3 regions of the Desulfovectis peckii genome follow, and region 2 is predicted to be linked to each of the others. Evidence: riboswitches for the same ligand, from Rfam matches in the RefSeq annotation. Region 2 holds a riboswitch; each other region holds the start of a gene.

Region 1 (5,241 bases), 600 kb from region 2:
TAAGCCGCACTATGTGGCGAATGACCTTACTGCTGTTTTCTTCAGCCAGCGCCACCAATGCTCGGTGGTTTCGGACGCTTACCAAGGTTAAAACTTTCTGTTTATTAGGCAAAGATTTGCACCCCCTGCAAATTTTAACATGCGTTTTGGAATAGACGCAGTAAAATCAGTTATCATTTTAAATATTATAAACCATATATCTTAAAACCTGATTAATAAACTAATATCGGCTACGCATATTATTAAACATACAATATTCCGAGGTGTTATGTATGACGCTCAGTCGAGAAGGCCTTGTTCAAAGGATATCAGAAATAGTAAAAAATGCTTTGTCCGACACGATCATTACCCCAACAGAAAATTTCTCATTACATATAGAACGCAAAAACTACTGGATAGATCTTCATTTGGGCAGTATTTATGAAAATTATCTTAACTGTCCGCCGGATGTACGCAATAAGTATTTAGAGGAGGTTATGCAGCCGTTTATTGAAGATTTATCAAGGGGCAGAAGTGTTAATGCCGAAGATATATTGAACAATAAAGAGCGCGTTTACCCTTTGGTGGTAGGAGCCAATGATTTTCACCATAATTTTGTGTCCCTTTCGCTGGCTGAAGAGCTGCAGATGATTTACGTTTATGATCAAGGTTTACGTTTCTTTTTTATTGAAAAACCGCTGTTAACCGATATGCAAATGGATATTGAAGAGTTAGATAAGCTGGCACGTAAAAATTTTTACCGGGATATGGATAAACCGCTTTTAGTGCTGGATAAAAAACGCGGCATATTAGGCTACAAGTACTGGGATTCTTATGATTCAACGCGGTTGCTGTTGCTGCAAAAAAAATTTGCCGGCATTGAAGATTTATTAGGAGAAGATGTGTTAGTGATGATTCCTTCGCGGGATTTATTGATGGTATTTGCTCACCGCGATCAAGCGGTGTATAACCGCATTAAAATGCTGGGGCATTCGCATTTTATTAACAGTACTTATCCGGTAAGCAAGACAATTTATAAACTGGCAGCCGGCAGGCTGATAAAATATGACGGTGCGGAATAAATCCGCACCGTCTTTAAATTATTTACCTGCCATAACTTCTTCCATTGTTTTGCCGGCGTCAGGGAAGAACAGCGGCTCTCCGTATTTGTCTACGCCAAATTCAGCAATTACATTTTGCACTTCTTCTGAAACCATAAAATCTACAAAAGCTTTGGCGCCTTCAGCGTTAACTTTTTCATATTTGTCGGGGTTAACTTGCATTACGTGGTAAATGTTCAACAGTTCCCCGGCACCTTCTACCATAATTTCTAAGTCCGAATCATCTTTGTGAGCCAGGTATGTAGCCCGGTCGGTAAGTGTGTAAGCCGATTTTTGGTTGGCTACTACCAAAGTATCACCCATTCCGCTACCGGTTTCCTGGTACCATTGACCGGCAGGCTCTATTCCGGCTGCTTCCCAAATGGATAATTCTTTCTTATGGGTGCCGGAATCATCACCGCGGGAGACAAATATGCTTTCACTTTCAGCAATGGCTTTGAAAGCTTCCGTTGCTGATGCGGTTCCCTTAATACCGGCCGGATCATCTGCCGGACCAACAATTATAAAGTCGTTATGCATGATCAATTGGTAATTGACTACCGTTTCATTATCTACCAACGGTTTTTCCGCTTCGGGAGCGTGGGTTAAAAGAACATCAGCTTCGCCTTCTTCACCCATAGAAAGGGCTTTACCGGTACCTACTGCCACAATTTTCAGGTTGTAACCGGTTTGTTCTTCAAACATCGGCTCTAAAACATCCAACAAGCCGCTGTCTTGGGTACTGGTGGTGGTTGCTAAAATTACTTCTTCCTTTGCCGGTGTATCTTGTGCTTGCTCCTCTTGTTCGGCAGGCTCTTGAGCTTGACAGCCGAATAAGAACATTACCAACATAATGGCGGTAAACACTGATAACAGTTTTTTCATCATTTCACCCTCCTAAATGAATATGGTTATTATCCCCCAAGAAGCATAAATTTAAAACGACCAAACCCGCTGTACAAGGATTTGGTCATGTTATGCCGAGAAAGACCATCCCTCCTTTCCACACCGGGAGGCACACCGGTTTCCCAGTATGCCCTATCGGCCTGAAAACCTTAGTTACCCTTAGGTTATCAGGCTCGGAGCATTATTATTATCTTTTTTAGCTATTTAGGTTATTCTAGTTAATCTATGAAATTCCTGCCAAAATTTTAAACAATCAGACAATTGGGTATCCAATAACGACAATCGGGAAAACCTACAGCGATAAATGCAGTAGACAGTGACGCCTGCATATAACAGGCATGGAAGTTTAAATGTCATTAAGTAAAAGGGAAGGGCGTGTCGCAACCGTTAAAAGGTAGCTTTCGACACGCCCTTTTTGTGGTGAGCCCATAATGACCTGCGCTACAGCTACTGCACATCTCTACACAGCCTAAGGCAACCTGGCGGCTGCAGAAGACCGTTACAAAACATACAGTAACCTTTGTCTCAACCGGCAAAGGTACCTAAGAAGCCTGGAGAGATCTGGCGACCAAAACAGACCTCCGCGCAGTTCAGCACCAGCACCAAACTGCTCGGCACCTGGGCCGATCTCAGCTCGACCGGTTAACATGCCTTGTGACCGTAAGGCAATCGTTTTAAGACTGCAATACAGCCTGCCGACACATTAAACGATCTTCCCGCCGGCTAATATTGAGCCAAAACAGGACCCAATATCAACCTTTGGCCGACCATACGCAGAGCTTTAATTTAAAACCCTACGACAGTCTTGGCTCAGCCATTATGAACCCGGTAAGTATTATGCCCGCTGCAAAACTTTTTATACGAAATATAAAAAAATGGGGTGAAGCTTGAACTTTTATTCAAGCTTCACCCCTGCTTTGTTACTTCTTACTTGTGCTAAACTGCCAGCTAAAACCGTCAAAATTATTACCCTCTTTGTCTTCAATAATGTCGTCGGCAATTTCCACTTCGTAGTCGCAGTCATATTCTAATTCATCATCTAATTCAATAATCAACTTGTTACCGTCAATTTTTACTTCATCTATATCTAACTCTTCATCGGTAGTTTGATTGTAAACAGTAATACCCTTTAAAACGTCATCCATGTCTTTAACCGCATAGATATTCATGTTAAACTGCACCAACAGTTGGTCTAATTCAACATCGACATCATTTTGGCCGTCTTTCGGGATTAATCTTTTTACTGTCAATTCTTCCTTATCTTCATCCTCTTCAATAATTACCTTTACCGGGTCGTCGTCTTCTTCAATGACAACTTTTTCAAAACCGTCACATGCTCTGTAAAGAAGCAGTACTGCCTCTACCCGTTTGAGCGGGTCTTGAGGACCAAGATACCACTTGCCTCTGTCCTTGTAACCGCCAAGCAGACCGGCATCTACAGCGGTAGCGACATAAACTCGCAAATTTTTTGATACTTTATCCGCATCTTTATACTTAGCAAGAATTTTATCGGCTGCTCTTTCGCTCACTAAATCTAAACCTTTAGCCTTGACAATGGCTACGGTAACATCTTCACGTACCGCTTTGTCCTTAGGGTAAAAGTACAATTTTCCGTTATAGCGAAATCCGGTTAAGTACTCTTTAGCGGTTTCAATGTTGTTGAAAAACATATTGCTTTTTGGTACGTCTACAAAGGTTTGGTTATAGTTGCCTTCCGATTTCAAACCCATCGAAAGTACCAACAGTTTGGCAAATTGCTCTCTGGTTACATGGTTATTGGGTTTAAAGGTACCGTCGCTGTAACCGCCGATAATTCCCAAATTAATCATTTTTTGCACTTCATGGTAGGCCCAATAATCCGGGGTAATATCTTTAAGTTTATGCACTTTCTTTTCTATTTGCTTATGCACTACCCAGCTCGGCGGATCTGCAAATGCCACACTGGATGCCAAAAGGGACATTACCAACGTTAATACTACTATTAAAGTAAACTTTCTGCCCATTAATTTTACCTCCCTAAACATTATTTAGTAACTTCCCTCTCTGCTTTTTCGCTTATCACTTCGCGAACTACTACTTTTATTGTCCAAAGATTTCTGCTTCTTTTTTTCAGTTTTCTGCTGTTTTTCTAAAGTCTTTTTGTGCTTTTCTTCTGTTTTCTGCCATTTTTCTAAAGTTTTCTGCTTCTTTTCTTCAGCTTTCTGCTGTTTTTCCAAAACCTTATGTTGCTTTTCTTCAGCTTTTTGCCATTTTTCCAATGTCTTTTGCTGCTTTTCTTCAGCTATTTGCTGTTTTTTCTTTTCGTCCGGCGATTTATGAGCTTTTATCTGTTTGGACCGCTCAAAGTGGTTAACATTTTGCAAATCCCTTTTCTCAGGTTTAGCAGGGTGATTATCCATGGTAAGCCCATAAGGCAGGTTCTTTTGCCGGTCAAAAGTTTTTGCGGTTAACCCCCGATCACCGACTTTTGCCTGTCCCGGAGGCATATCTCTCAACAATTGCTCGGTACGAAAGTCTTTCTGCCGTTCAAGCTGCCAGATGGCACTTTGGCGCACTTCATCTATTGTTACCTCTAAGCCTTCTTCACGGGCTTTTTTATATAAAAGATACTTACCGGTGGATAAGCCGGCCTTCTGCGCTTCTTCACGGCTTGCGCTGTCAATCTCTTCAATCACCACCCGAACAGGTAGCCGGTTGTTTTCAATCGGCCGGCTGATCATTTGCTTTATTTTTGCTTTATCTATTTCTGCCGCCTGTTTTTGATCAGTAACAGTAAGGGTAGATAACACTACATTATCCTGCTCGGTGCTGATATAACCTTCGCTAATTGCCCGGGCCACCAACTTAGAAATCGCCTCGGACAATTCAACGCCTTGAACATTTACTTCGGCAACCAATTTTTTACCGGCGGTGTCTAAACCTCGGGTTTCAGTGATGATCATGTTCTTATCTATGCCCAACTCAATACTGGGGTTGATGTCTAAAGCCACATAAGCCACTGCCTGTGCAGGCAAAAGGTAAAAGTGGGCCGGGACTAACAGCACCAACATAACTACTGCGGCGGCAAGCATTGTTCGCCCTAAATGGGGCAAGCGCCAAACTTTCCCCTCAATTTCAGTGCCTAATTCCACAGCGGTATTTGGCAGCAGCACTTTGACAAACTGCCCGCTTGGTGTCATTAAAACGCCCCGCCTGCCATTTTTTTCCACCAACATGCCTTTAACCACAGCCATTTTTTAGCCCTCACCCCTTCCCC
Region 2 (5,241 bases):
GCAAAAAGAAAATCATTAATTTCTGTGCCGCTCTTGGGGTTATAAAGTACCGGAGCTGCATCTGAAGTAAAATCAACAATCACATAAAGACCGGAGAAATCTTCAGCGCTGATTTTTTGTGTACTGCCGTCATTATTGGTAACGGTAACTTCCCCGGTGCAGCCCTTTGTAAGAAAATTAAGCGCATAGCTGATTGGATAGGCAGCCACGGTATTGCCCTTATATTCAATGTTTTCTGTAACCGGCTTATTATCGGCATTATAAAAACCTTCACGGGAAAAATTTAAAGCATTTTGCAGGAACACAATATGTTTAGCAGCGGGCAATTCATCATAAGGTACCATTGTTGCTTTATAGTTTGGCTTGTTTTCTTTATCTTTGGCAGCCTCATCGCCGGCAGTTTCTACAGAATTCGCCGGTTTTTCCGGATTGGCCCCATTATCGGTACCACAGGCAGTAAGAGTAAACAGCATTACTACTATAAGCAACATAGAAATTAATGTTTTTTTCATGTTAATTCCCTCCCAATATTGTTACTCTATATTCGGCTCACAAAAACGAATACGCTTAGTACCCGATTTAGCCTCGTAAATTTTAACTTCTAACCCATAGGTTTTACTGAGATTTTCTTCAGTCATTACCTCTTCCACCGGGCCGTGAGCTACCATGCCTTGATAGCTCAACATGGCAACGCTGGTGCCAATCTTCCAGGCGTGGTTGGGAAAATGGCTGGTCATCACGATAGTCATTCCCTTTTGAGAGAGCTTTTTAATAGTGCGCAGCACCATAGCTTGATTTTTAAAATCTAAATGAGATGTAGGCTCATCAAAAAGGATAATCTCCGGCTGTTGGCAAAGGGTACGGGCAATCAATACCAGTTGACGTTCACCGCCCGAAATATGAGTATAGCTTTTACCCGCCAAATGAGCGATGCCCAATTCTTCCATGATACTGTAAGCCAGTTCGGTATCCTTTTGAGAAGGGGTGTCAAACATGCCTAAATGGGGAGTGCGGCCCATCCTTACCACCTCTAGCGAAGTGTACGGAAAAGGCGCACTGTGCTCTTGAAAGACAACGCCCATCGTTTGTGCCAATTCAGTAACAGAATAATCTTTGATATTTTTTCCGTTCACATAAATAGAACCGGATTTTAAAGAATAGCTACCGTTAATGCAATTAAACAAAGTAGTTTTACCGCATCCGTTGGGCCCAAGCAGGCACAAACATTCACCCTCTTCAACATCGATATTTATATTCTCCCAAACCGGTTTACCGTCATCGTAAGCAAAGCAGGCATTTTTAACAGAAAGCTTAATGCTCATCAGTTCCAGCCTCCCTTGGTCTTACGGAGCAAATAGGCAAAAACAGGGGCACCGATTACTGCGGTTAAAATACCAAGGGGTATTTCAGTGGTAGACAATAAACGGCAAAGGTTATCGATCATAATTAAATACCCGGCACCAACGATCATCGTTGCCGGAATGAGAACTTTATGATCCGGCCCCACAATCATGCGGCAAAAATGGGGTATTACCTGCCCCACCCAACCGATAATGCCGCAAAATGCCACTGCAGTGGAAGAAATGACAGTGGTGCAGACAATAATGATTAACTTAATCAGCTCATTATTAACACCCAGTGCCCGGGATTCCCGATCGCCCATTGATAAAACATTAAGCTTCCAGCGCACCAGATAAAGCCCGAACATGGATATACAGATGGGGATAGTAGCAATGGGCAGATCATCAAGACTTACGCTGCCGAGACTACCCATTAACCAAAAGGTAATGGCGGGAAGCTTTTCATCATCATCGGCGATAAATTTAACCAATGATAACATGGCCTGGAAAAAAGCCGATACCACCATCCCGGAAAGAACCAGCATCAGTATGGGGGTAACCTTATAAATACGGGCCGTAGTATAAGTGATGGCAACAGCTATGATCCCGAAGATAAAAGCCAGCCCCTGAATGGCAAATGCAGGTAGTTCCAGCACCAGACCAATTGCGGCGCCAAAACTTGCACCCGCAGAGACACCTAAAATAAAAGGGCTGACCAGCGGGTTTTGAAACATCCCCTGGAAGGCCGCTCCCGACATGGATAGACCGGCACCTACCAGGGCAGCCATGATGGCCCGCGGCAGACGTACTTTTATTACTACAGTTTCCGCAGTCTGATCCCAAAAAGGTTCAATTGGTAAACCAAACACTTTATTAGCCAATATAGCTATAACTTCAGCCGGCGGAACAAAATAGCGACCTAAAAAAAGTGATGTAATAAAAAGGCATACCGGAAAAACAGCCATCATCAGCCACTTAAAAAGAGATGGCTTTTTTTCTATATTTTTTACGGCGTTAATCATAGCTCAGGTTCTTCCCCAACTCTTTCATACCATCCGTCCAGAATCTTCTGCGCTTGTTCATCAGTTAATTCATACTCATAAAACTCTTGATAGTAGTATTTAACTTCCTCAATCATATCGATATCAGAAAACAATTCAGGTTGCAGTATTGTTGACAACCAAAGCAGCATTAAAGTAGAAGTGGTTCCTTTATCCATAAAGAAAATTCCGGCGGGTATGCGGTAAAGCTGTTTATTTTTCACCGCGCTTAATGACGCCCATATTGAATTTTCTTTATACATGCTCTCGATAACCAATTCCGGATAATTACCATGGTTATCAACTAAAATTACGTCCGGATCCCAATTAAACAGTTGTTCTTTGGTAACTTCCGGGAAATTACCGCTTCCGGATTCAGGGCCAACTAACTTACCGCCACAAAGCCAGATCTGATAAGCCAGATTGGTTACCGGGTAGGAAGCAAGAATGTTTTCTCCCCAGGTATTTCCCCAAAAGACCGTTTTGCGCTGTTCATCGGTAAGTTCATGTGTGCGTTCATAAATCATGGTTAATTTTTCGGTGCAATATTCTGCCCAGTCTTCCGCTTCCTGAATGGCTTCCCCACCTAAGATCTCAGCCAAAGTTTTTACCGCTAAAGTAGAATTGTGAATATATTGATCTAAACTTTGTGACATCACTTCTTCTAAAGAAGTAATCGGATTGGTGTTCAAAGTAAGCACAACAGCCGGAATATCAACGGCTTCAAACTTCTTAAGTTCATTATCGTTGTTATAATAAATAACCAAATCAATATTACGGCTTATATAATCTTCAATATTTACTGCAGAGCTGGGGTTGGCACCGATACCGTCATAATTGGCTAAATCCGGGTTGGTAAGCAAGGCCAAAGGATAATTAGTAGTGTGGCCGCTTTTCACCATGGCAATGCGATCATGTCCACCCAACATAAATACCATCTCATAAGAGGGGCCGGTCATGGCGGCAATGCGTGTCGGATTAGCCGGAACGGCTACCGTTCTGCCGGCCAGATCCGTTATTACTTTGGTATTGGTATTGGCAGATTCCTCTGATTGACAGCCGGAAAAAAGCAATAAAGTTAAGATTATTAGTAAAGATAAAGCAAGCTTTTTTTTCATAATTATCTCTTCCTTACCAGTTGTTTGCTGTGCTCTTTTGAAATTTTAATCATACCAAAATATAAAGTAACTTGAACCCGCAATAGCTTTTAGGTAAAATCTGCGCCCTCAATTACGTTAAATACATAAAAAAAGCACCTCCTTTAAGAAGTGCCAAACATAACAGATGCAATTTTGTTGACACTCCTTTTCAAACACGGAAGGCAGCACAGTTTCCCGTACTACCCAGCGGCTAAACATTCATAGTTACCCGTAGAATGTTTAGCTCGGAGTAATTATGTGATTAACTATTTAACCACATAATATTCAGTGTTATTTAAATTGTCAAATTAGAAATATTTTTTAGATCGTGCCCACTAGTACAATCTAATTTTTATCTATATCGCCTGTTGAAGGCAGTCAAACAAAATAAGGGATAAATACATATTTACTGCTTAAAGAACACCTTTCCTTCCCCTTTCATAATATGTTCTAAGGAAAATATTGTTAAAGGGGGATTTTTTATGTTATCAAGGCGGGAGTTTATTAGACTTTCTTTGGAAATAAACCTGTTTTTTCAGCGGATCATGAAAGAGCATTTGTTTTTTATTGAAACCAATTTGCAGCCGGTTGAACCTAACTATATTACAGAGGCCAATACACTAAAACAAAGTTTTGAAGAGCTTTTAGCGCAAACGGTATTTTATGCCAATGGGGTGGTATCCAAAGATGCCGTAAGGGCAAATGAATTTGTCACACCATACACTTTAAGAGCGGAAAAATTAAACTCAAAATTAACCGGAGCCAGTATTGATACCGAAATTACCCAGGCGGAACTGGAATTAGCCGGCGATGAAGATAATTATTACTGCCGGCTAGAAAAGATAGTATGTGATTTAAATTCCAGATCATTAAATCTGCTGCAAGAGGTAATTGACTTTCAAAATGAACTGATAGACCGGGTGCAGGAGTGTGAAATATTTATTGGCTTATATCCGGAAATGCTGATCCACGATATACTGGAAGCAGAATACTACCAAGAATTATTAAATGCGCTGCAAGCCAGAAGAATGCCCAGAAGGCTTCAATGCTCAGAGCTAAATTTCTGGAATCATATCATGGCCGAACACGCACAGTTTATTGACGGAATGCTGGACCCCACAGAAAGAGATTTAAAGGAAACTGCCGCCAGCTTTGCCGAAATATTTGAAAGGCTGGTTAACAAATGCATAGAATCGGCGGAAAGACAAATAGCCCGAAAAAGCCTGGAAAATACCGAGGATCTTAGGGACTTTAAAAGAACCGCTACCCAGGGACTGTTAGATTGCGAAATTAAATCCGTTATTCCGCCCCTTTTGGCAGATCACGTACTGCGTGAAGCCAATCATTATTTAAGACTGTTGAGAAGCATGCCCTGTCAGCAAGACTGATTTAAAAAATTTGCCGCTCTGATGGGCACTTCATCAGAGCGGCATTTTTTGCCCCATCTGCTGCCAGCCCTCTTTTTAATCATAAATTCGCTGCAACAACCAGCGATCATCTACTTTGCGCAAATCGGCTACCAAGCCCTGACGCGTTATGCAGCGGTATACCGGCGGTTTTGGCGGTTTCCACCATTCCGACCAGTTAGGCTTTTTTTCAATTACCGAGCAGCTGATAACCTGAAAAAAGTGCCTGCGCCAAATAAATTTCCGGGGCCGGCCGGCGGCATCCAGATGCACAATTATCGGCTCGTCATACAGCTTGGTCATAAAACACATCACC
Region 3 (5,241 bases), 710 kb from region 2:
GCTTAGATCAGCATCTTTATCCGTTTTATAAACAAGGGCTGGCCGATGGTACACTGACTGAAGAGAAAGCTAAAGAACTGTTGCAGTGTTTTTGGATCAAATTTAACAACCAGCCTGCTCCGCCCAAAGTAGGGGTAACAGCTGAAGAAAGCGGCACGTACACCGATTTTGCCAATATCAACACCGGCGGACTGAAAGCAGACGGTTCAGACGGGGTTAACGATGTTACTTACTTGATTTTGGATGTCATTGATGAAATGCGCTTGCTGCAGCCCAGCTCCAACATTCAACTGAGCAAAAAGAATCCCGATAAATTTTTAAAACGGGCGCTGCGCATTATCAGAAAAGGTTGGGGGCAGCCGTCAATATTTAATGCCGATGCGGTAGTGCAAGAACTGTTGCGTCAGGGAAAATCCATTATTGACGCACGCAACGGCGGCACCAGCGGCTGTGTGGAAACAGGTGCTTTTGGCAAGGAAAGCTACATTTTAACCGGCTACCTTAACTTGGTTAAAATTTTAGAAATTACGTTAAATAACGGCATTGATCCCCGTACCGGTAAAAAAATCGGCTTAGAAACCGGTATTCCTGAGAGCTTTAACAGTTTTGAAGAACTGTTTTCCGCCTTTGAAAAGCAGCTGCAGCACTTTGTTGATATCAAGATAAAAGGAAACAACATTATTGAACGGCTTTATGCCGATATTATGCCTGCTCCCTTTTTATCCATAGTAATTGATGACTGCATTGCTAAAGGTAAAGATTACAACGCCGGCGGTGCCCGTTATGACACTACTTACATTCAAGGTGTGGGATTGGGCAGTTTAACCGACAGCTTAACTGCTATAAAATACCATGTTTATGATCAAAAAAATATAACCATGGCGGAGCTGTTATCAGCTCTGAGCAACAATTTTGCCGATAATGAAAAACTGCGCTTAACTCTGGTAAATAAAACACCTAAATACGGCAATGACGATGACTATGCCGATGACGTGTTACGCATGGCCTTTGAAGCTTTTTATAACGCAGTAAACGGGCGCAAAAATACCAAAGGCGGTGTTTATCGCATTAACCTTTTGCCCACTACCTGCCACGTTTACTTTGGCTCCGTACTGGGGGCAACCCCGGATGGGCGCAGGGCATGGCAGCCCCTTTCTGAAGGGATTTCTCCGGTACAAGGCGCAGATCGGCGGGGGCCAACCGCCGTGTTGAAATCCGCTTCTAAAATTGATCACTTACGTACCGGCGGCACTTTGTTAAACCAGAAATTTACGCCGCAGTTACTGCAGAGCGACGAAGGTATTGATAATCTTGCCCATTTGGTGCGCGCATACTTTAACCTGGACGGCCACCATATTCAATTTAATGTGGTTAGTGCGGAAACACTGCGGGATGCGCAAGCCAATCCGGAAAAATACCGGGATTTAATTGTGCGGGTAGCAGGCTACAGCGACTATTTCTGCGACTTAAGCAAAGCACTGCAGGATGAAATTATCGCCCGTACGGAACATACAACCTTTTAAACAATCGTTTTATGGGGCGGTTACCGCACCGCCCACTAACTTTCTTACAGAGGGATTACTGCCATGAAATATCAGCTAATTAAACTGACATCCGGTTGGATCGGCGTTGCTTGGTCGGATATTGGGCTGTCTGCTTTGACATTACCTTTTGCTCAGCCTGCTCAAGCAATGGTGACACTGATAGATTACCTGCAGCTAAATCCTGAAGACCTTTCAGAAAGTGATAACGTTAACAGCTTAATTAATGAGCTGACAGTCCAGCTGAACCGCTACTTTGCCGGTGACAAGTGCCATTTTAACTTTCCCGTTGATCTTACCTGGGCGACACCTTTTCAGCGGCAGGTACTGCAAGCTATTCAAAAAATTCCTTATGGTCAAACCCGTTCGTATAAACAAGTAGCGGAGATGATCGGCCGTCCTAATGCCAGTCGGGCAGTAGGTAATACGTTAGCCAGAAACCGTGTATTACTGGTGCTTCCTTGTCATCGGGTAATTAAACAAGACGGCAGTTTAGGCGGTTTTGGCGCTAGCCCGGCTTGGAAAGAAAAACTGCTTAAAATAGAAGGAGTAACAATAAAAAGATGATTATCGGATGCGACTTAGACGGCACAATTTGTGACAACTTACCTTTATTAGTTGATTGTTTAAACAAATATACCGGTAAAAACATAACCCTTGAGGATATCAGGCAGTATGATGTCACCAAGACCTTTCCAATTACCCGCAAACAATTTATCAGTTTAATGAGTGAGGCAGAGGCGGAAATTATCACCAAAGCGCCGTTAATTAAAGAAGCCGATAAATATTTGCAGCAGTTGGCCGGTGAGCATCAAATTCACATTATTACTGCCCGCAATCCGCGGCTTAAAGAGCTTACCGCTGCTTGGCTGAAAAAATATCAACTGCCCTATCATGGCTTGCACTTGTTAAACAGCCATGATAAAGTGGCGATCTGTCAAAAACTGGCTGTAGATGTTATCATTGAGGATAACTACCATAATGCCCTGCAGCTGTCAGCAGCCGGATTTAAGGTAATTTTGTTTAATGCTCCACACAATAAACATTCGCCGTGGGTTGGTCCGCGCTGTAGCAGCTGGCGGGAAGTATATCAAACCATTACCTGTGGCTTTCAAAGTATAAACACGCTATCCCTTGACATATAAAACATTAAAGTTTAAAATATAATCTGCTGATAACTGCCGAAGTAGCTCAGCGGTAGAGCAACGCACTCGTAATGCGTAGGTCGAGGGTTCAAATCCCTTCTTCGGCTCCAAGTATATCAAGGGTTCCGGCGTTTTGCCGGAACCCATTTTTTTAGCTGTGACAATCCCGTGACAATCTGGCTTTTTAGGCGTTTTACCCCGCAAACCTTTTGTTGCAATATCGGCCGCTTTTGAAGGTGTAACCAAACACTCAAGGCCATTTTTTAGTTATACTGCACTTGCGTTTTTTTGAAATGTCTTGCATTTTAAAGAAAAAAGGATTATTAAAGCTAACTGTAGAATACTATATTTCGTGACCCGCCAAGCTTGAAACCGCCAATATTGGATTTTGGTTTCAGCTTTTCTGTTATTTTCAGAAGTATAATCAAAAACTTCTCTCCGAGCCAAATTACCTAAGGCTTATGCTATGGTTTTTGGCCGATAGGGTTAACTGGGAAACCGGTTAGCCTTCCGTGTTTGAAAAGGAGAGCATTTGCCTTCCCAATGGGATAGGGGTTGGTTAGTGCTGTCCTTTTCAAGGGGGTACTGACCAACCCCTTTTTCTTGAGAAAGGCAGGTGACGTTGTTTATATCAGGAAACTTTTTGATCTTACGTGCAGGTTTTGGAGACTGAATTGATTTAAAAAACACTTAAAAGAGTACCGGCGATTTTTCTGAACGGAGATATAGGAATTTTGATCAGTATCAACAAAATCTTTTAGCTTAATCTGCTAATTTAAAATTTAGTTATTCGAGGTGACAGTAAAATGATGATAGAGTTTAAAAACGAACCCTTTCAAAATTTTAATGATCCGTCAGTTGCAGATGAATTTAAGTCAGCATTGAAATTAGTAGAGTCTAAACTAGGACAATATTATCCGATTGTCATTAACGGCAAAGAAATTGAAACAGAAGAAAAAATTACATCCATTAACCCGTCCCGGAAGGATCAGGTTGTTGGTTACGTTGGCAAAGCAACGGTTGAGTTGGCGGAACAAGCCATAAACAGTGCTGAAAATGCCTTTGGCATGTGGTCGAAGGTTAGTCCTGAAGTGAGAGCAGGTATGCTGTTTAAGGCTGCTGCCATCATGCGGCGGAGAAAAAATGAACTTTCCGCTTGGCTGGTTTATGAATCAGGCAAAAACTGGGCGGAGGCTGATGCAGATACAGCCGAAGCGATTGACTTTTTAGAGTTTTACGGCCGGCAGATGTTGCGTTTGGCAGAACCCCAACCGTTGGTGGCAATTCCGGGGGAACAAAATGAACTGGTATACATTCCCTTAGGCGTAGGTGCGATTATTCCGCCTTGGAACTTCCCGTTGGCGATTATGGCCGGGATGACGGCGTCAGCTGTTGTGGCCGGAAACACAGTAGTACTAAAACCCGCCAGCAATACACCGGTAATTGCGGCGATCTTCATGGACATTTTAAAGGAAGCAGGCTTACCTGACGGTGTAGTAAACTATCTGCCGGGAAGCGGCGGGGTCATTGGTGATTACCTGGTAAGTCATCCCAAAGTAAACTTTATTAATTTCACCGGTTCTAAAGAAGTAGGATTAAGAATTAATGAATTGGCCGCTAAAACCGTTAAAGGTCAGTACCATATTAAGCGCGTGATCGCCGAAATGGGCGGTAAAGACACAATAATTGTTGATAGCAGTGCTGATTTAGAAGAAGCGGCTGCCGGCATTGTAACCTCTGCTTTTGGTTTTCAAGGACAGAAATGTTCTGCCTGCTCCCGGGCAGTTGTAGTAGAAGACGTATACGACAAGGTAGTTCAACTGGTAGTTGAAAAGGCAAGTAAATTAACTGTAGGGGAGGCTGCAGAAAATCATCCGGTTGGTCCGGTGATTGATCAAGCTTCTCTGGATAAAATTAAGTCATATATAGAAATTGGTAAGAAGGAAGGCAAGCTTCTGCTAGGTGGAGATACACTGGAAAGCTTGGGCGGTTATTATGTACAGCCGACTATCTTTGCTGACATTCAGCCTGATGCGGTAATAGCACAAGAAGAAATTTTCGGGCCGGTGCTGGCATTTATCAAGGCTAAAGATTTTGATCAGGCTTTAGAAATAGCTAACAACACCGAGTATGGGCTTACCGGTTCGGTATATGTACGGGATCGCGTAAAACTGGAAAAAGCAAAACGTGAATTCCATGTAGGTAACCTTTATTTCAACCGCAAGTGCACCGGTGCTTTGGTGGGCGTACATCCTTTCGGCGGATTTAAAATGTCCGGAACCGATTCCAAAGCCGGTGGCAGAGATTACCTGTTGCTCTTTACACAGGCTAAGGCTATTTCAGAAAAGTTTTAAGTAAATATTAGTATCCGGGGCGCATCGCCAACTACTAAAAAGTAGTGCTGATGCGCCCCGACTATTTATCGAACAGTTACCGGTTGGTTTGCTACCCCGTGATATCTTCTATATCTTTGCCGGCGGCAGGGATAAACAAAGGCTCACCATACTCTTCTACACCGTAATTACCGATTATTCGTTGAGTATGCGGATTCACCA

Evidence for each region. A riboswitch is a leader RNA that binds a small molecule or an ion and turns the genes downstream of it on or off. The one in region 2 is predicted to bind molybdenum cofactor.
Region 1: it holds a riboswitch for molybdenum cofactor, as region 2 does, so the genes downstream of both, ACZ5NG_RS08935 (ABC transporter substrate-binding protein) here and ACZ5NG_RS06040 (ABC transporter substrate-binding protein) in region 2, are expected to answer to the same signal.
Region 3: it holds a riboswitch for molybdenum cofactor, as region 2 does, so the genes downstream of both, pruA (L-glutamate gamma-semialdehyde dehydrogenase) here and ACZ5NG_RS06040 (ABC transporter substrate-binding protein) in region 2, are expected to answer to the same signal.

The regions. Positions count from the first base shown of each region.
Region 1 is NZ_AP042409.1:1,803,716-1,808,956, forward strand. It holds gene ACZ5NG_RS08925 (DVU0298 family protein) at 1-112, opposite strand, end outside; gene ACZ5NG_RS08930 (DUF1444 family protein) at 273-1,061, shown strand; gene ACZ5NG_RS08935 (ABC transporter substrate-binding protein) at 1,080-1,964, opposite strand; molybdenum cofactor riboswitch at 2,060-2,176, opposite strand; gene ACZ5NG_RS08940 (S-layer homology domain-containing protein) at 2,906-3,988, opposite strand; gene ACZ5NG_RS08945 (anti-sigma factor domain-containing protein) at 4,013-5,218, opposite strand; gene sigI (RNA polymerase sigma-I factor) at 5,222-5,241, opposite strand, start outside.
Region 2 is NZ_AP042409.1:1,201,445-1,206,685, forward strand. It holds gene ACZ5NG_RS06025 (hypothetical protein) at 1-512, opposite strand, end outside; gene ACZ5NG_RS06030 (ABC transporter ATP-binding protein) at 534-1,322, opposite strand; gene ACZ5NG_RS06035 (FecCD family ABC transporter permease) at 1,322-2,362, opposite strand; gene ACZ5NG_RS06040 (ABC transporter substrate-binding protein) at 2,359-3,498, opposite strand; molybdenum cofactor riboswitch at 3,666-3,782, opposite strand; gene ACZ5NG_RS06045 (DUF2935 domain-containing protein) at 4,002-4,907, shown strand; gene ACZ5NG_RS06050 (hypothetical protein) at 4,983-5,228, opposite strand.
Region 3 is NZ_AP042409.1:1,907,529-1,912,769, reverse strand. It holds gene hypD (trans-4-hydroxy-L-proline dehydratase) at 1-1,523, shown strand, start outside; gene ACZ5NG_RS09450 (methylated-DNA--[protein]-cysteine S-methyltransferase) at 1,587-2,108, shown strand; gene ACZ5NG_RS09445 (5' nucleotidase, NT5C type) at 2,105-2,686, shown strand; tRNA gene ACZ5NG_RS09440 (tRNA-Thr) at 2,722-2,796, shown strand; molybdenum cofactor riboswitch at 3,111-3,229, shown strand; gene pruA (L-glutamate gamma-semialdehyde dehydrogenase) at 3,493-5,040, shown strand; gene ACZ5NG_RS09430 (substrate-binding domain-containing protein) at 5,132-5,241, opposite strand, start outside.